Regions from separate parts of the Bacillus altaicus genome, predicted to be linked through region 1. Evidence: predicted binding sites of a transcription regulator. Region 1 holds the regulator's gene; each other region holds the start of a gene.
The links. The regulator Rex, encoded in region 1, represses fermentation and respiration genes when NADH is low (regulators of the CRP and FNR family bind a similar motif). The targets are predictions, from matches to a motif close to TTGTGAAATATTTCACAA.
Positions count from the first base shown of each region.

Region 2: pflB (formate C-acetyltransferase) is a predicted target of Rex. The motif match lies at 2,604-2,621, and genes of this name have one in related genera.
Region 3: ACE38F_RS04540 (L-lactate dehydrogenase) is a predicted target of Rex. The motif match lies at 2,257-2,274, and genes of this name have one in related genera.
Region 4: ACE38F_RS21395 (formate/nitrite transporter family protein) is a predicted target of Rex. The motif match lies at 1,715-1,732, and genes of this name have one in related genera.

Region 1 is NZ_CM143394.1:45,270-50,274, forward strand. Features, by position in the region: gene ACE38F_RS00160 (CPBP family intramembrane glutamic endopeptidase) at 286-1,035, shown strand; gene ACE38F_RS00165 (YdiK family protein) at 1,032-1,223, shown strand; gene ACE38F_RS00170 (redox-sensing transcriptional repressor Rex) at 1,253-1,882, opposite strand; gene ACE38F_RS00175 (ABC-F family ATP-binding cassette domain-containing protein) at 2,070-3,992, shown strand; gene tsaD (tRNA (adenosine(37)-N6)-threonylcarbamoyltransferase complex transferase subunit TsaD) at 4,406-5,005, opposite strand, start outside.
Region 2 is NZ_CM143394.1:4,914,214-4,919,218, forward strand. Features, by position in the region: gene pflA (pyruvate formate-lyase-activating protein) at 1-174, opposite strand, end outside; gene pflB (formate C-acetyltransferase) at 244-2,493, opposite strand; gene ACE38F_RS25405 (glycosyltransferase family 2 protein) at 2,937-4,499, opposite strand; gene ACE38F_RS25410 (NAD-dependent epimerase/dehydratase family protein) at 4,492-5,005, opposite strand, start outside.
Region 3 is NZ_CM143394.1:864,059-869,063, reverse strand. Features, by position in the region: gene glgB (1,4-alpha-glucan branching protein GlgB) at 1-551, opposite strand, end outside; gene ACE38F_RS04540 (L-lactate dehydrogenase) at 1,197-2,141, opposite strand; partial or broken gene ACE38F_RS04535 (anti sigma factor C-terminal domain-containing protein) at 2,584-2,829, opposite strand; tRNA gene ACE38F_RS04530 (tRNA-Glu) at 2,955-3,026, opposite strand; tRNA gene ACE38F_RS04525 (tRNA-Ser) at 3,033-3,123, opposite strand; tRNA gene ACE38F_RS04520 (tRNA-Asn) at 3,130-3,204, opposite strand; tRNA gene ACE38F_RS04515 (tRNA-Ile) at 3,212-3,288, opposite strand; tRNA gene ACE38F_RS04510 (tRNA-Gly) at 3,295-3,365, opposite strand; tRNA gene ACE38F_RS04505 (tRNA-Lys) at 3,379-3,454, opposite strand; tRNA gene ACE38F_RS04500 (tRNA-Thr) at 3,465-3,540, opposite strand; tRNA gene ACE38F_RS04495 (tRNA-Phe) at 3,555-3,630, opposite strand; tRNA gene ACE38F_RS04490 (tRNA-Asp) at 3,645-3,720, opposite strand; tRNA gene ACE38F_RS04485 (tRNA-Met) at 3,724-3,800, opposite strand; tRNA gene ACE38F_RS04480 (tRNA-Ser) at 3,828-3,920, opposite strand; tRNA gene ACE38F_RS04475 (tRNA-Ile) at 3,938-4,014, opposite strand; tRNA gene ACE38F_RS04470 (tRNA-Met) at 4,018-4,094, opposite strand; tRNA gene ACE38F_RS04465 (tRNA-Ala) at 4,115-4,187, opposite strand; tRNA gene ACE38F_RS04460 (tRNA-Pro) at 4,202-4,275, opposite strand; tRNA gene ACE38F_RS04455 (tRNA-Arg) at 4,286-4,359, opposite strand; tRNA gene ACE38F_RS04450 (tRNA-Leu) at 4,363-4,451, opposite strand; tRNA gene ACE38F_RS04445 (tRNA-Gly) at 4,468-4,542, opposite strand; tRNA gene ACE38F_RS04440 (tRNA-Leu) at 4,572-4,652, opposite strand; tRNA gene ACE38F_RS04435 (tRNA-His) at 4,678-4,753, opposite strand; tRNA gene ACE38F_RS04430 (tRNA-Thr) at 4,764-4,839, opposite strand; tRNA gene ACE38F_RS04425 (tRNA-Val) at 4,844-4,919, opposite strand; rRNA gene rrf (5S ribosomal RNA) at 4,925-5,005, opposite strand, start outside.
Region 4 is NZ_CM143394.1:4,129,179-4,134,183, reverse strand. Features, by position in the region: gene ACE38F_RS21405 (prepilin peptidase) at 1-644, shown strand, start outside; partial or broken gene ACE38F_RS21400 (cyclic-phosphate processing receiver domain-containing protein) at 659-742, shown strand; gene ACE38F_RS21395 (formate/nitrite transporter family protein) at 779-1,630, opposite strand; gene ACE38F_RS21390 (TerC family protein) at 1,839-2,633, opposite strand; yybP-ykoY riboswitch at 2,713-2,885, opposite strand; gene ACE38F_RS21385 (TrkH family potassium uptake protein) at 2,924-4,243, opposite strand; gene ACE38F_RS21380 (alpha/beta-type small acid-soluble spore protein) at 4,357-4,542, opposite strand; gene ACE38F_RS21375 (MaoC family dehydratase) at 4,685-5,005, opposite strand, start outside.

The DNA.
Region 1 (5,005 bases):
ATAATTTTTTCGCAAATTACTTTATGCACTTTCCTACATATCATTACTTCTTCTACTGCCTTTACTATATGAATCGTTGTTCCCACTTCTTGTATGTTACAATATGAAAGACACCCTAAGTTGTTTTCGCTAAACGTACAACTTTTTCCTGTCTCCTATTTTATTTTCAAATACTTATTTACAAAAAAAATATAATTCAAATGAAAGTTTATATCGTAGGTAGTATATTTACATGTTATCCTACCTTATCTCATACACTAGCGTTAGAAAGGATGGTTAAACCATTTGAAAAAACAATATTGGTGGATTATCGTTACATACATTTTAATGCAGTTATCAGGCATTGCCGGGTTACCGCTTCTCCTGAAAACTGGACTATACGATAATAGGGGATTTACTAGAGAGGAAAAACTTCAACTCATAACTGGTCATTGGGCTATCATTAGCTTTTTCATTGCATTATGCGTTGTACTTTGGTTACTCAGAACAGACATTCGTGACAGGCATTTAGATAAAATGCGCTCTACTGTTCCTGCTACAATTGGATGGATTTTTATTGGTTTCTTCTTAGCGCTGTTCTCACAAAGCATTGCCGGTATGATCGAAATGCGTTTATTAGGGATTACACCGGGATCTGAAAATACAGCAAGACTTATGGACATCGCAAGAACGACACCTTGGTTCCTGATTGTCATATCTATAATAGGACCTATTTTGGAAGAAATCGTATTTAGAAAAATTTTATTCGGTACACTTTATAAGAAGTTTAACTTCTTTATTGCCGCTATCATTAGTTCACTTGTATTCGCGGCGATTCATTTTGATTTTACTCACTTATTGGTATACACTTCTATGGGGCTCGTATTCGCCTTTTTATACGTAAAAACGAAACGAATTATAGTTCCTATTGCAGCTCATGTTGCAATGAATACATTAGTTGCAGTTGCTCAAGTTGTAGTAAGTAATGAGCAAATTCAAGAAATGATTAAAGAAGCTGAAAAAATGCAAGGCTTTATCGGAGGATTTTTAGTATGAGAAACTCACCATTGTTCATGGCTGCATTGTACTTTCTTCTTGGATGTATCTTTACACGCTTCGCCATTACGAACGTAACAGATACAATCTGGAATATGTGGACAATACTATTTGCAGTTATGGCAACAATTGATTTTAATTTGGCACTTCGCCTTATCTTAGTTAAATTCACAAAGAAAAAACAATAATAAAACGCAGAGGTCATCCCCTCTGCGTTTTATTGTGGATAATTCTTCAAAAAGTAAACAAGCGTTTGTAACTCTACAGCTAAATCAATGTGATGAATTCTTATATTCTCTGACACATTTAAGCGTGCTGGTGTGAAATTTAAAATACCATGCACGTTCGTTTCTGCCAATCTATCTGCCACAGATTGCGCTACTGTAGCGGGTACCGTTAATATTGCCACTTGTATATCAGTTGATAAACGTTCTTCTAATTCATCCAAATGATATACAGGAATCCCTCCGATTTCTGTTCCAACTTTCTCTTCACTAACATCAAACGCCATTTCAATTTTTGTATTATTGTTTTTCGTGAAATTATAATGTAAGAAAGCGGTCCCTAAATTACCTACTCCAATAAGTGCCACGCGTGTTATATCATCTTGGTCGAGTGTTTCACGGAAAAATGATAATAAATAATTTACGTTATATCCATATCCTTTTTTCCCTAACGCTCCAAAATATGAAAAATCTCTTCGAATAGTTGCGGAATCAACCTTTACCGCTTCACTCAATTCGGCTGATGAAACACGTTGCTTACCAGAAAGAGATAAGTTTTGGATAAATCGATAGTATAGAGGCAATCGTTTGGCAGTGGCCTGTGGAATTTTTTGCTGATCCATATAACCTCTCCTCTCTTCCTATCTTTATTCTTATACTTGAATCAAATACAGAAGTTTAGTACTCATGAATTTCCTTGTATAATAAAGAGAAGAAGTATTCTCTCTTTATTTTAAACTATACACTATTTTTAGTATGATTGAGAAATATAAACATGGCAAAGTTAAGAAATTATTTGAGGTGAAAACATTGATATTATTACAAGTGAATGGGCTTTCGAAATTATACGGTGCAGAAACGATTCTTGCAAACATAAAATTGGAAGTACAAACAAAAGATCGTATCGCATTAGTCGGACGAAATGGAGCCGGAAAATCTACATTATTAAAAATAATAGCTGGCGAGTTATCTCATGATGGTGGTGAAATTATAAAACCGAAAGATGTCTCAATGGGGTATTTAGCTCAAAATACCGGATTAGAAACGTCTTTAACAATTTGGGATGAAATGTTAACCGTCTTTACACATCTACAGCAGATGGAGACAAAACTTCGAAGGCTAGAGCAAGAGATGGGAAAAGAAGAAAACTTTTCAATTGCGGCTATATATGAGAAATTATTAGCTGATTATGACCAATTACAATTAGATTATAAAGATCAAGGCGGCTATCAGTACGAAGCGGATATACGCTCGATTTTAAGCGGTCTTGGCTTCCCAGTTGAAACGCATCAGACGACAATTTCCACATTAAGTGGTGGACAAAAGACTCGATTAGCTCTTGGGAAATTATTATTAACTAGACCAGACTTACTTATTTTAGACGAACCTACAAACCATTTGGACATTGAGACACTAACATGGCTTGAACAATATTTACAAGGCTATCCTGGCGCGATTTTAATCGTTTCCCATGACCGTTATTTCTTAGATAAACTCGTTACACAAGTATACGAAATTTCTAATAAGGAAAGCCGACGATTTGTTGGTAACTACAGTAAATATTTAGACTCAAAATCAGCTCTATACGAGCAAGAGATGAAGCGTTATGAAAAACAACAAGATGAAATTTCTAAACTGGAAGACTTTGTGCAAAAAAATATAGCTCGTGCATCTACGACAAAACGTGCTCAAAGTCGCCGTAAACAATTAGATAGAATGGAAGTATTAGCTAGACCATTAGGCGATTCTAAATCAGCTTCCTTCCACTTCGATATTGAAAAACAAAGTGGAAATGATGTTTTACAAGTTAAAGATGCAACTATTGGCTATTATCAGGAACCGATTATTGAACATGTAAATATGCGCTTAACTCGCGGTGACAGTGTTGCCTTAGTTGGGCCAAACGGAATTGGAAAATCTACATTATTGAAATCCATTGTGAATAAGTTGCAGCTATTACATGGAAACGTTGCTTTCGGGTCAAATGTATCTGTTGGTTATTATGATCAAGAACAAGCTAACTTAACATCTTCGAAGCGAGTTTTAAATGAACTATGGGATGAATATCCCCTGCAACCTGAAAAAGAAATTCGCACTATACTAGGCAACTTTTTATTCACAGGGGATGATGTATTAAAACCAGTATCTTCTCTGAGTGGTGGACAAAAGGCTCGACTAGCTCTTGCAAAACTTATGATGCAAAAATCCAATTTATTAATTCTCGATGAGCCAACAAACCATCTTGATTTAAATAGTAAAGAGATTTTGGAGAATGCTTTAATTGATTACCCAGGTACTCTTCTATTCGTCTCTCATGACCGCTACTTTATTAATCGCGTAACGACAACCGTTGTTGAGTTATCAACAGAAGGTGCACAAGAATATTTAGGTGATTACGATTATTACGTTGAAAAGAAAAATGAAATGATTGAACGCGCGGAACTAGAGCAAGAAGATGAAGTACCTGTTCAAAAAGTGGTGGCACAAGAAAAATTAAATTATCTCGAAGAAAAAGAACGTAAACAGTTAGAGCGTCAACGTACTCGAAAAATTGAAGAACTGGAACAAAATATCATAGGCTTAGAAGAAGAAATTGCTACGTTAGAAGATCAGCTTTGCTTACCAGAAATATATGCAGATTATGAAAAGGCTAGTGAAATTACAACTAAAAAACAAACACTGCAAGAACAGCTTGAAGCTTGTATGGCAGAATGGGAAGAACTGCATATATAAGAGAATTTAAAAGAGGAGGATGTCTCATAAGTCGGGCTTTTTGACGAGATGACCTCCTTTTTATTTTCTCTTTTGGAATCAATACCATAGTAAATGAAATTATATAAACGATTCGAAAAGGATTGACAATAGTAGCACCTTATATAATAAGTGGAGGATGTTTCAAAATGTTTTTTGGACATCTCCTTGTTTTTTATTTCCCAAAAAAGAATTTCTTCAAAGGTCAGACTTCCTCTATGTTATCCACAAGGTTATGCACATATCCACCTTTATAATATAAACTTCCAAATAACTTTTCCACATTATCCACAGTCACACAAAAAGTTATACACATTTTATGTACACAAAAAAACCCATATTATCAACAGATAATATGGGTTTTATCCACAAGCTGTGGTTAATTTTGTGTATAACTATGCTTCAATATCTAATCCTGGATTTGCATTTAAAGCTAATGTAGCGCGTTTTCCTTGTTCGTACGCAATTGTACCTGCAGCCGCAATCATCGCTGCATTATCTGTGCATAAAGATAGAGGAGGAATAATTAGCTCTATATTTTCTTTTTGTGCAAATTCTGCTGCTAAACGTGCACGAAGCCCTTTATTAGCAGCTACTCCACCAGCAAGAAGCACTTGTTTTACATTATAAGCATCTGCTGCACGAGACGCTTTCGTTACCAGTACATCTATTACACTTTCTTGGAAACTTGCTGCTAAATCTTCTGGTGCAATTTCTATACCGCGCTGTTTTGCGTTATGCACAGTGTTGATAACTGCTGATTTCAATCCACTAAAGCTGAAATCATACGAATCAGGTTCTAGCCACGCACGAGGCAAATCAATTGTTGGTTTTCCTTCATGCGCAAGGCGATCAATATGAGGACCACCTGGATAAGGCATTGATAATGTACGAGCCACTTTATCGTAAGCTTCTCCTGCCGCATCATCTCGCGTTTCACCAATCACTTCAAATGAACCATGTTCTTTCATATAAACAAGCTCCGTATGTCCACC
Region 2 (5,005 bases), 250 kb from region 1:
ATCCTGCATCACTTCTTCAACTGTTATTTCTTTACCTTTACCGATTTCCCATGTATCAGCATTATGACAATATTGACAACGTAATAAACACCCTTGTGTAAATATGACATAACGAATCCCTGGGCCATCAACAGTACCGCAAGACTCTACAGAATGTATTCTTCCTTTTACCATGTTACTTCCTCCTTTATTGAAACAGCCTCCCTCCGCTATATATTAAAAGCGGAGAAACACTTTTTTCACTTACATGCTTTCATGCATTGTACGGTTAATTACATCAATTTGTTGTTCACGAGTTAATTTAATAAAGTTAACAGCGTAACCAGATACACGAATTGTTAATTGTGGATATTTTTCAGGGTGCTCCATTGCATCCATTAATGTTTCACGGTTAAATACGTTAATATTTAAGTGGTGTCCTTGTTTTATTGCATATCCATCAAGCATAGATACTAAGTTGCGTACTTGTACATCATCTTCTTTACCAAGTGCTTTTGGAATAATAGAGAATGTATTTGAAATACCATCTTGTGCATCTTCATATGGTAATTTAGCTACAGATAATAATGACGCTAATGCACCTTTTGTATCACGGCCATGCATTGGGTTTGCCCCCGGTGCAAATGGTTCTCCAGTACGACGTCCATCTGGAGTGTTACCAGTTTTCTTACCGTATACAACGTTAGATGTGATTGTTAAGATTGACATTGTATGAACAGAATTACGGTATGTTTTATGTTTGCGAAGCTTGTTCATAAATGTTTTCACAAGATTTACTGCGATTTCATCTACACGATCATCATTGTTACCGTATTTAGGGAAATCTCCCTCAATTTCGAAATCAACTGCAATACCATTTTCATCACGCACTGGTTTTACTTGTGCGTATTTAATTGCACTTAAAGAGTCTGCTACTACAGATAATCCAGCGATACCTGTTGCCATTGTACGAAGAACATTTGTATCATGAAGTGCCATTTCAATACGTTCATAGCTATATTTATCGTGCATAAAGTGAATTACATTTAATGTATTTAAGTATAGTCCCGCTAACCATTCCATTGTCATATCGAATTTACGCATAACTTCTTCATAATCTAATACTTCAGAAGTAATTGGTGCGTATTCAGGACCAACTTGTGCTTTTGACTTTTCATCTTTACCACCGTTAACCGCATATAGTAATGCTTTCGCTAAGTTTGCACGTGCTCCGAAGAACTGCATTTGTTTACCAATTCTCATTGCTGATACACAACAAGCAATACCATAGTCATCACCGTAGTCAGGACGCATAATGTCATCATTTTCGTATTGAATTGCTGATGTTTTAATAGACATTTTTGCACAGTAGTTTTTAAAGTTCTCTGGTAATTGTTTAGACCAAAGAACTGTTAAGTTTGGTTCTGGTGCTGGGCCTAAATTATCTAATGTATGCAAGAAACGGAATGAGTTTTTTGTTACTAACGGACGACCGTCTAACGCCATACCACCGATAGATTCAGTTACCCAAGTTGGATCTCCAGAGAATAGTTCATTATAATCAGGTGTTCTTGCAAATTTCACAAGACGTAATTTCATAATGAAATGGTCAACAATTTCTTGTGCTTTTTCTTCTGTTAAAGTACCATTTGCTAAATCTCTTTCAATGTAAACATCTAAGAATGTAGAGGTACGTCCAAGGCTCATTGCTGCCCCGTTTTGCTCTTTAATTGCTGCAAGATAAGCAAAGTATAACCATTGGAAGGCCTCTTGTGCATTTGTAGCTGGCTTAGAAATATCGAATCCATGAGAAGCAGCCATCTGTTTTAACTCTTGAAGTGCACGCATTTGCTCAGATAATTCTTCGCGTAAACGCATTGTATCTTCGCTCATTACACCGCCAGTTAGATTATAATCAGCTTTTTTCGCTTCAATTAAATGATCTATACCATATAGCGCTACGCGGCGATAGTCACCGATAATACGTCCACGTCCATATGCATCTGGAAGACCAGTAATAACACCTGATTTACGAGCCGCTTTCATTTCTGGTGTGTATGCATCAAATACACCTTGATTATGAGTTTTACGCCAGTCTCTGAAAATCTTGCTAAGTTCTTTATCCATTTCATATCCATACGCTTCACAAGCTTGTTCCGCCATACGAATACCACCATATGGTTGTAAAGAACGTTTAAATGGTTTATCAGTTTGGAAACCGACCACTTTTTCAATATCTTTATTTAAATATCCTGGTTCATGTGATGTAATAGAAGAAACAATTTTTGTATCCATATCAAGAACGCCACCGTTTTCACGTTCCTTTGTTGTTAAATCCATTACTTGATCCCAAAGTTTTTTCGTTGCTTCAGTTGCTTCCGCTAAGAAAGAGTCTTCTCCCTCATAAACGTTCATATTATTTAAAATGAAATCGCGAACATCAATCTCTGCTTTCCATTTTTCACCTTTAAAGTTTTCCCACGCGTTTTTTACATTTTCTAATACTTGAGTCATCCTAATCTCCTCCATTTTTGATTAGTACAGGACTACGTTTTTTTATATAACAGCTTACACACTTAGAATACTACTTTTTTTCGGGAGTGGACGAAATAGTTGTGACATGTTTGTGAAACGTTGAACAAACTACTACATTCGTAGTGTTAACCTCGTTTAAAAGTCTTTATAATTAACCCTTTCTTTAATTGTATTTTTTTGGTACTCTTATATACGAGTCCTATTTTGTAATATAAGAACGATACCCATTGTAGAGCTGTAATACTCTTATCTCCTAATCTGTTATAGTTTTTATAACAGAGCAAAAAAGTGTACATATGTTGTACACTTTTTTTGTTACCACTATAAAGTGAAACTTTAATCAGCCCTCACCAATCGGGCTTTTACGGGCAGTTATCTCCCACCTAACTTCCTCGTATTCGCCGAATTTTGAGGTGGGAGTCTTACTGCCCGTTAAAGCGGGATAAAACATCTCTTTTTCTATTTCCATCGTAAAATCCACCACGACTGTTTGTTAATGCAATTAATTGCTCTAATCCTTCTATATGATCACCAATAATTCGAAGGACAGCTGGAGGATGACCTATTTTTGCGAAATGTTCACTGGGACGAATACGGTTCATCTTATCAACATCGATACGACTTACACAAGCGATTTCAAAACCTGAAAGTACAGCTTTCACTTGTGCTACACAAGGTGACAATAATGATTTATACCCTATTTCCTTCAAACAAGTACGACTAAACGCATTAGGAACCGCAATAAGAGAGCCTACTCCTAAATCTTTTCTATCACAAGCTAAATTTAATGCATATTTAAATGCTGTTACAAGATGAAGTGGTACTCTCAAATCTAAATAATGATTTAAATCATTTAATGCGACATCCGTTCCATCTGCAATAGCTTTTGCAAAGGGATATAGCTCACTAGCTGGGATAACAAAATCACCGTCTATAAATAAAACAATTTCTCCTTGTGCAAAATAAGTTCCAAGTGAACGCCCCACATCGTTTCCAAGTGCTTCTTTATACACAATTGTTGTTGCTCCCTTGTCTTTTGCAATTTTTGCCGTTTTATCGGACGAACCATTTACAACAACAATGATTTCCAATGGTTCAATTTTGCGAAGCTCTTCTATAATCTTTCCAATCGTCATCTCTTCATTTTGCACAGGAATAATAACCGATAATTGCTGTCCTTTATACAAATTAGATGTAATGCCCCATCCTTGATAAAAGTCTTCAAAATTTAGAGTATGGTAGACACTATCTCTTTTCCTATTTCCATCGCAATATCCCCCGCGCGTATCACTGCCTAATATCCTCTCTGCTACAGCTTCTATATGATCGCCTATCATTCGTTTTTCGGAATGAGCAAGATTCGTGCCGTATGCAGCATGCTCGAACGGGCGAAATTTATTCGGAGTAATAACATCAATCGCACAATGACGGCTAATTCTCCATTTACTTTGTGCTAGGCGTAGATGAGCCACAATAGGATTAACAAAACATTCGTATCCAATATTTTGCACAACTTCCTTAGTCAGCGCATGAGGTACAGATAGTAAAGAATCAATTTTTAATTCTTCACGCTCTAACATTGCATTTAAGATTTGGCGCCATACTGTAATAGAATGTGGTCTTTGTTTCTTTAAAAATAATGCATCCAAATTATTTAAAACTAAATCAGCCTGATCATATAAAATTGGATTAAGAAATAATTGCAATTGTGAAGTTCGAATAGCAAAATCACCATCTATAAATAATAGAACATCACCTTTTGCATGTTTGGCACCTACTGCACGTCCTACATCATTCCCAAGTGACTCTCTATAATTAATAACTTTACATCCTAAACTTTCAGCGACCTTATCTGTTCCATCTGTACACCCATTAGTCACTACTATGATTTCCAATGGTTTTAAAGGTATTATTGAATGAATAACATCAGAAATTGTATCTATTTCATTACACGCTGGAATAATGACAGATAATGATTTAGTCATGGTTTTCTTCACGAAACCACTTCATAGTTTCTTTCAATCCTTGTTCCCACGTTACTTTCGCTTGAAACTGAACAAGTTCTCTTAATTTCGTTACATCCGGCTTTCGATTTGGAATTTCTTCAAATCCATGTGGATATACTTCCTCAAATGGAACGTGCACAATTTTGGAAACAGACTTCGTTAATTTTTTTATATCTTCCGCTACTTCCCTTATATTTTTTTCATTCTCAGAACCTATATTAATAATTTCACCATTTACCTTTTCATCCATTGCACAAATCGTTGCCTCGACCGCATCACTTACATACGTAAAGCAGCGTGTCTGCTTTCCATCTCCATAAACGAGAATATCGTCACCTTGCAAAGCCGCACGAATAAATCGTGGAATTACTCCTGCGTACGGACCATCTTTCGCTCTTGGACCATAAATATTAAAATAACGAACAATCGTTACAGGTAAGCCTTCTAATGCGTACCCTAAACATAATGTTTCCTCTAACGTTTTA
Region 3 (5,005 bases), 820 kb from region 1:
TGATGTTCCACCACATACGGAATGAGCTCCTCAGCCATTTCTCTGTAAGAATACAGAGCGCCATCTTCTTTCTTTTTCCAAGAACCGAAATGTAATTCATAAACTGTCATCGCTTCTTTATAAATCGATTTTTTCTTTCTCTTACGAATCCAGTTTTTATCATTCCATTCATATCCCTCTATATCAAAAACTACAGATGCCGTATTTGGTCGTACTTCTGCATATACTGCGTAAGGATCTGCTTTTAAAATAACGTCACCGTTCATCGTTTCAATCGCATACTTATATATCTCATTCTCTTCAATATGCGGTGCAAACAAGGACCAAATCCCCTCTTCTGTCACTTGTAGCATCTTATGTTGCTTATAATCCCATTCATTAAAATCCCCAACAACACTCATTGCTTTCGCATGAGGAGCCCATACTGTGAATCGTACCCCTCGCATCCCATCTTCCGTCACAATATGTGCCCCAAAGATGTTATAACTGTCATAGTGCTTTTCTGTATGAAACTCATCTCGTTTCACTTCTTCACAATTTATTACATCCAATATGTTCACCTCACTAAGATGACAGAAATTTTTTACTCTTTATCATTTCTGCAAAAAACTGAAATATCCTTGTTGTTTTTTAAAAAATATTCGTTTTTTTCTTAAATTTCACTTAAAATGTTTACATTTATCGTGTAAAATATCGAATTTTGACGAATATTCATTGCAAACGCTTTATTTCCCTTACTATTTCTCGCCCTTCATTGTTGCTCAATATTTATTTTATTAGTTTCTCTCCATTTTTCACGCTATTTCTCACGTAAAATACAAGCGAAATAATCTATTGTTTAAAAATATTTCTCAACATTTTTTGTCACAAATTTTATCATTTCCCGACGGAAAACTCCCACCTCAAGGAATAGGTAGGACATGGTTTAATGAGTATGCGGGAGATGAATGGCGTTTAGGAAAAATTGCCACAAGGTTAACTCCTAAAGAATGAAGTGAAACTCTGCTCGCAATTAGTGGGATAACGCACAAAAGCACTCTATTCAAAAATAGAGTGCTTTTTTCTATAAACGACCCTTATCCAGCAAAAGGGGTATATTGGGGATATACAAGGGAAACCGGAAAAGGAATTTATATTAATTTATATAAATTCAGAGGTAGGAAGCAGTTTCCCGCCTCTGAATTATTTAGCAATTATTATAGTACTGGTGCCATTGTTTCTTTTAATACTTTTACAGAATGAGCGAATTTCGCTTTTTCTTCTTCGTTTAATTCAAGTTCTACGATTTCACGTACACCTTCGCGGTTAATAACAGCTGGAACACCTACGTAAGCATCTTTCTCACCATATTGACCTTCAAGGTATGCAGATACAGTTAATACGCTGTTCTCGTTGCTTAAGATCGCTTTAGTTACACGAAGTAGTGACATACCGATTCCGTAGTAAGTTGCGCCTTTACGCTCGATAATATGGTAAGCTGCATCACGTACATTTTCAAAGATTTTATCTAAATCTTCTTGGTTATACTGTTCGTTGTTCGCTAAGATTGTTTCTAGTTTTTGTACACCTACAGTAGCGTGGCTCCATACTGGAAGTTCAGTATCACCGTGCTCACCAACGATGTAAGCATGAACGTTACGTGGATCTACATCTAAGTAGTCACCTAACATGTAACGGAAACGAGCAGAGTCTAAAGTTGTACCAGAACCAATTACGCGCTCTTTTGGCAAGCCAGATTCTTTCCAAGTTACGTAAGTTAAAATATCAACTGGGTTTGTTGCGATTAAGAAGATTCCATCGAATCCGCTATCCATAATACCGCGAACGATTTGTTTAAAGATCTTTGTATTTTTCTCAACTAAGTCTAAACGAGTTTCGCCTGGCTTTTGTGGTAATCCAGCAGTGATAACAACTAGATCTGCATCTTTACAATCTGCATAGCTACCGCTCCAAACTTTTGTTGGTGCTGGAGAGAATGGTACCGCATGGCTTAAGTCCATTGCTTCCCCTTCTGCTTTTGCTTCATTAACATCTACAAGTACGAATTCTTCAGCTACACCTTGGTTGATCATTGAGTAAGCGTAACTACAGCCTACAGCTCCTGTTCCTACTAATACTACGCGATTGATACCTTTTTTCATGTTAATTTCCCCTTTCAATTGTTTACATCTATTTTTTATTATTGTTTAAGTAAGTAATTAAAATACTAATTTAATGTTGTTTAACTTCTTTACATACATATTGTAGCATGGATTATTGTGAATTACTTCACAAATTATGACCTAATTGTGAACTTTTTCACATAGAGTGTAAACTTATCAGGTTAGGTGTGGAATCCATACCAATTTAGGGATTTTGATTAGATTGTGAACGAGTTTTTCTTACACATACCCCGGTAAGTGAAATTATATCGACGATTATTTAAATATATCAACGATTTTTGGGATATATCTATCGTAACTCAAAATATATCAACGATTCGACAAGGTATATCGACTTACCGACAAAACCCGACAACATTAGCCCCATAAAAAAACTGCCTCCAATAGATCACCTATTTAGAGACAGCTTCTTCTATTTATACTATTTGTTTTCCGCAGTAGCTCCTAATATAGCCGCTTTTACGTAATTTTGACCGTTTAATTTTTGTAAATCCGCAGCCGTTCCTGTTACGACTACTCCAATGACTTTTACATCTTGCTCACTTGGTTTTGTTTTCTTTCCTTTTAGGTAGTCATATATACGCTTATATTCCTCATAATACTTTCCCTTTTGATCTAAACCATTTTGAATTGCTAAAAGGAAATCTTTTTCTGTTCCATTTCCAAATCTTTCTATTAGTTAGACGATTCAAATAGAAAAAAGTATACAAAAATCCATAAAAAAATAGACTATCCAAAGTCCACTTTTATACAACAAAAAAGAGATAGCAGATTATGCTATCTCTTTTAGTATGACCCGTACGGGATTCGAACCCGTGTTACCGCCGTGAAAGGGCGGTGTCTTAACCACTTGACCAACGGGCCAAAATATGGCAGAGAAGAAGGGATTCGAACCCTCGCACCGCGTTTGCGATCTACTCCCTTAGCAGGGGAGCCCCTTGAGCCACTTGGGTACTTCTCTATAGTATGGCTCCGCAGGTAGGACTCGAACCTACGACCGATCGGTTAACAGCCGATAGCTCTACCACTGAGCTACTGCGGAATAATTATGGTGGGCCTAAATGGACTCGAACCATCGACCTCACGCTTATCAGGCGTGCGCTCTAACCAGCTGAGCTATAGGCCCATAAAAAGCGGGTGAAGAGAATCGAACTCTCGACCAGAGCTTGGAAGGCTCTTGTTTTACCACTAAACTACACCCGCATTAAATTAAAAATGGTGAGCCATGAAGGATTCGAACCTTCGACCCTCTGATTAAAAGTCAGATGCTCTACCAACTGAGCTAATGGCTCATTTTGAAAGTGGTGCCGGCTAGAGGACTTGAACCCCCAACCTACTGATTACAAGTCAGTTGCTCTACCAATTGAGCTAAGCCGGCTTGCGATTTCAAAATGGTGGCTCGGGACGGAATCGAACCGCCGACACGAGGATTTTCAGTCCTCTGCTCTACCGACTGAGCTACCGAGCCTTTATGTAAAAAAATGGCGGTCCCGACCGGGGTCGAACCGGCGATCTCCTGCGTGACAGGCAGGCATGTTAACCACTACACCACGGGACCATTTGGTTGCGGGGACAGGATTTGAACCTGCGACCTTCGGGTTATGAGCCCGACGAGCTACCGTACTGCTCCACCCCGCGATGATATAATATTTAATTTAGAAAAAATGGAGGAGGTAGAGGGATTCGAACCCCCGCGCGACTCTCGCCGCCTGTCGGTTTTCAAGACCGATCCCTTCAGCCGAACTTGGGTATACCTCCAAGATATGAACTTTGAGTGGTGGACCTTGTAGGACTCGAACCTACGACCGGACGGTTATGAGCCGTCTGCTCTAACCAGCTGAGCTAAAGGTCCTTATGGTAGCGGCGGAGGGGATCGAACCCCCGACCTCACGGGTATGAACCGTACGCTCTAGCCAGCTGAGCTACACCGCCATAAGTGATATTCAAATAAGTGGAGCCTAGCGGGATCGAACCGCTGACCTCCTGCGTGCAAGGCAGGCGCTCTCCCAGCTGAGCTAAGGCCCCATATTTTGAAAAAATCGGGAAGACAGGATTTGAACCTGCGACCCCCTGGTCCCAAACCAGGTGCTCTACCAAGCTGAGCCACTTCCCGTTAATAAAAACGCGCCCGAGAGGAGTCGAACCCCTAACCTCTTGATCCGTAGTCAAACGCTCTATCCAATTGAGCTACGGGCGCATATGGTGCCGAGGGCGGGGGTCGAACCCGCACGGTGGTCACCCACCGCAGGATTTTAAGTCCTGTGCGTCTGCCTGTTCCGCCACCCCGGCATGTCATATTGAAAATTGGAGCGGAAGACGGGATTCGAACCCGCGACCCCAACCTTGGCAAGGTTGTATTCTACCACTGAACTACTTCCGCAAGACATGTATGAGTTATTTTATTAAAAGTGCGGGTGAAGGGAGTCGAACCCCCACGCCAAAGGCGCTAGATCCTAAGTCTAGTGCGTCTGCCAATTCCGCCACACCCGCATATTATATATTTCAAAAGAAAAAATGGGGCGACTGATGGGAATTGAACCCACGAGTGCCGGAGCCACAATCCGGTGCGTTAACCACTTCGCCACAACCGCCATGATTTTCTGGTGCCGACTAGAGGACTTGAACCCCCAACCTACTGATTACAAGTCAGTTGCTCTACCAATTGAGCTAAGTCGGCTAAATGGTGGAGGATGACGGGATCGAACCGCCGACCCCCTGCTTGTAAGGCAGGTGCTCTCCCAGCTGAGCTAATCCTCCGAATTGCCTGGCAACGTCCTACTCTCACAGGGACAAGGTCCCAACTACCATCGGCGCTAGAGAGCTTAACTTCCGTGTTCGGTATG
Region 4 (5,005 bases), 1.0 Mb from region 1:
TAGGTGAATCTATTATTACACCGCGTTCGTATTGTCACTACTGCAAGTATACGTTACAGCCGAAAGAACTGATTCCAATCATTTCATTTTGTATACAAAAAGGGCGTTGTACAAGTTGTAAAAGAAAAATCTCAAGTTTGTACATAGTATTTGAATTTGTTACAGGGAGTTTATTTTTTCTTACTGTATATGTAATTGGAATAGAAAGAGAGCTCATCATCATTTTATCGCTCTTTTCTTTACTTCTTATTATTTCAGTTACAGATTTAGTATATATGCTAATACCTAATCGTATTTTAATTTGGTTTGGGCTTTTTCTTATTTTAGAATGTATTTTTGTACCGTTAGTTACTTGGATAGATAGTATAGCTGGTAGTGGAACTATATTCATTTTGTTATATTGCATGCAAAGGATTTATCCAGATGGTCTTGGCGGAGGTGATGTGAAATTACTTTCATTACTCGGATTTGTAATAGGAGTGAAAGGTATTTTTATAACTTTATTTTTAGCATCTTGCTTTAGCCTTTGTTTTTTCGGAATAGGTATAGCGTTAAAACGTATAAAAATAAAAACTCCAATTCCGTTCGGACCTTTTATTAGCCTTGGGGCAATATGTTATGTGTTGGTCACATATGCAAAATAGAGAGGAGATAGAAAATGAATGTATATATGGATGATCAAAGGGGTTGTCCGTATGGATATGTTTTGGCAATTACAGTAGAATCTGCCTTGAAATATGTAGGGAGCTAAAACCTCCAAAGTAAAACTTTGGAGGTTTTAATGTTTCATATGTGCTTGTAAAGGAATAATTTCCTCCGTTTGAGCTGCTACTAATTCAGTTTTCTCTTGTTTAACATCAGGTGCTTTCTTTGTTAAGTAATGATATACCATACCGACAAATACCGATCCGCCAATAATGTTACCGATTGTAACTGGAATTAAGTTATGAATAGCTCCAGCGAAAGTAATTGTATCAGGATGTGGTGAAACTAAAGATAAGGCAAACAATGATAAGTTTGCAATGCTATGCTCATAGCCAGATAAGAAGAATGTGAAAACGAGCATCATCATCATCAATATTTTTGCTGTATCACCTTTTACTTGAGAAGGTAAGAAGCAAGCGAGACATACGAGCCAGTTACATAAAATTGCTTTGAAGAATAATTGCATAGTAGGTGTATTCATCTTTCCTTCAACGACTTTATTCATTAAATGACCGTGATCAATTGCTTCGAAAATTCCAGTTGCGTAAAATAATAAAGCAAAGAATAAAGCACCAGCTAAGTTACCTGCATAACAAGTAACCCAGTTGCGAAGTGTATCAGAAATAGTTGTTTCTTTTCTCAAAGTTGCCACTGTAAAGTACATTGTATTGCCAGTAAATAATTCAGCGCCGCCATATATAATAAGTACCAGAGCAATTCCGAAAAACATGGAGGAAGCTAAATATGTTGCTGGTGAATCTGCAATATGAAAGAAATTACCTAACTTGAAACATAGTACAATAATAAATCCAATATAAATGCCCGCGAGTGCAGCACGGATGAAATATTGCATTGGGTTTGTATCTAGCATTTGCTTTTTGCTCTTAGCCAGTTTTACAACGTAATCTAATCCTTGTTCTAGCATGAGTAATACGCTCCTTTAGTACATCGTCTATAAATACTCCTTATATAAATAAAGTACATGGATTTGTTCATAGTTTCAATAAGTTTGTGCAATGTTTCACAAAAAGGACATACATCCAGAGGGGAAGCGTTTACAAAAGGTAGTATAATGGAATTTTTTTAAAAATAGAGAGGGGATTGGAACGAGGGAAAAAGAAAAAGCGCTGTAATTACAGCGCTTTTTCGTCTAAATTCTTTTCTACTTTTACTTCTACTTCTTTCGAGAAGAACCAACCGCAAACTGCGATTCCAATTAATACAATCCAGAATGTAAGCTTCCACGGAGTAGATTCTGGGAATGAATGTGGAAGGACATTTAAAGCAGGGTGTGCTAGCGTATAAACTGTTAATTTCACACCAACCCAACCTACAATTAAAAATGCTGCAGTTTCAAGTCCTGGTTTACGTTTTAATATTTGTACGAAAGCAGTTGCTGCAAATCGCATTATAACTAATCCGATAAGTCCACCTGTAAAGATAACGATAAATTGACCTGTATCAAGACTACCAATCGTACCTAATCCTGTTTTCGGTAAAGTCACTGCTAATGCAACAGCAGCTAAAATTGAATCAACAGCGAAGGCGATATCAGCAACTTCGACTTTAAATACAGTCCACCAAAAGTTCTCTTGTTTTTTCTTTGCTTCTTTTTCTTCTGTTTCTTCATGTGTATTCTTTTTAACATACGTTTTAAATAAGTGATTCCCCGCGATAAACATAAGATAAATCGCACCAATTGCTTGCACTTGCCATACATCGACTAGGAACGAAATCATAAATAGTGATCCGAAGCGGAAAACGAACGCTCCTGCTAATCCATAAAATAGTGCTTTCTTTCGTTTTTCTTCTGGTAAATGTTTTACCATAATTGCGAGAACGAGAGCGTTATCAGCTGCTAAAATCCCCTCTAGTGCAATTAGGATGAGTAATACCCAACCATACTCCAATAATAATGATACATCCATGTACATTCTCCTCTCATTTCTATAAAGACTAAACAAGTGAAGAAGTTCCCCACTGTTTAGTTTCCCCATACTCCTGCGTATCAACGGTGGAAGGAATTTGAAAACAAAAAAGACCTCTGCCGTTGATAGGCAAAGGTCTTGCTAGACATATGTAATGAAAATGCCAACAAAGCCGGAAGAACTAAGTTCTACGTAATGACGACTTTGTTTCCAAGAAATAGTTCTTGGACGCTACTCCCCTTTGGAGATATGCTATTGTATTCTCATTATATGGATAAATTATACGGTTGTCAACCTGTTAAAATATCTTCGTTGGGATATTTTATTTTTCTTTGTTTTTTACGTGCAAATGAAAAGGCTAATGTTAAAGGCCCCATCTTTCCAAAAAACATCATAAAGATAATAATTGTTTTGCCGATGATTGTTAAGTGTGGCGTCAAATTCATGCTAAGGCCGACAGTTCCAAATGCTGAAAATACTTCAAAAGCACTCATTAATAAAGAAACTTTCTCAGTGATGCTTAAAATTAAAATAGAAAGAAAAATAAACGAAATTGAAATAATAGTAATCGTTAATGATTTGACAATGAGCGCATCTTTAATGGATTTTTTAAACACGACAATATCATCTTGTTCTTGCAAAAATTTAAATACGCCGAAAAACATAATTAAAAAAGTTGTTAACTTAATCCCGCCACCAGTAGAAGCACTGCCAGCACCAATAAACATAAGAAGCATCATTAATAAAAGAGAAGGTTTTGATAATGCAGAGATATCAACAGTATTAAACCCGGCAGTACGCGTTGAAACCGCTTGAAAATAAGCAGCCATACCTTCTTCAAATGGTGTAAAACCTCTCATGGAAATTGAATTATGAAACTCGAATGTGAAAATAAAAACTGTAGCAATAATATTGACGATAAGAGTAGAAGAGAGCATAAGCTTTGAGTGTAAAGTAAGGTTTTTAAAGTTTTTCTTTCTTTTTATATCTACGATAACCGTAAAACCAATCCCACCTAAAATAATGAGGGAAGAAATAACGAGATTGACGAGAATACTATGGGAGTGCGACATTAAATTATCGCTCCACACAGAAAATCCAGCATTGTTAAAGGCTGAGATAGAATGAAAAAAGCTGTAATATATCCCTTTGGTAACCCCGTATTTTGGTACCCATTCAAAGGAGAGAAATAAAGTAGCGATACATTCTACAGTAAAAGAAAATAAAAATAATGCTTTTGCAAGACGAATTATTCCGCCGACATTTGTTTGGTTTAATGCTTGTTGTAATAAAATCCGGTTTTGAAGGCCGATTTTTCTGCCGAGCATAATTGCGATTAAAACAGCAAAGCTCATAATGCCAAGCCCGCCAACTTGTATAAGTGTTAAAATGACACATTGGCCAAATAGGGTAAATACTTTACCAGTGTCCACAACACCAAGCCCTGTAACCGTACAAGCAGAAACCGTTGTAAATAAGGCATCGAGCCATGAAATAGACGTTGTTGTAGCAATTGGCAATTTCAATAGGCATGTACCGATAATCGATAGCGTGATAAAAGATACAGTAAGAACACGGGGAGGACTCATGCTAATGTTAATCCGTTTCATTTCACATATCGTTCCTTTCGATTTGCTCTTACTAGTATGTGGAGAAGCACTATTATGTATGTTAAAAGAGAAAGAGGCAGAGAATATCTGCCTCTAAGCCATAGGTTATATAGTTATCCGCGTAATTGTTGTTGAGCTAAAGCAACAAGACGTTTCGTTACTTCACCGCCAACTGATCCGTTAGAACGAGAAGCTGTATTAGATCCTAAGCTTACACCGAATTCTTGTGCGATTTCATATTTGAATTGTTCAAGTGCTTGCTCTGCACCCGGAACTAGTAATTTGTTTGTTTTCACCATGTTGATACACATCCTTAAAGAGTAATCCAGTTTAGCTAAGTGCTATCTGGTAATGTTATTTTATGTGTAAACGACGTACTCATACCCGGAAGTAAACGGTGTGATTAGAAGTTCTTGGATAGAAAAAAGAGTAGCAAATTTGCTACTCTTTTTTCAGTATTGTCGCTGTACCTTCTACGACAATATCATCAGATTGATTATATATGTTTGTTTGCAATGTGATGATTTTTTTATCGTCCCGCTTTTTAATAACTTCTGCCACAACGCGAAGTGTATCACCGATTTTGACAGGAGCACGGAATGAAACGTTTTGTGATAAATAAATCGTATTTTTGCCAGGGAGTTTCGTTCCAAGAATGGTAGAGATAAAACTTGAAACGAGCATGCCATGGGCAATACGTTCTTTGAACATTGTCGTTTTTGCAAAAGAGTCTAAAATGTGAATAGGATTTACATCTCCAGT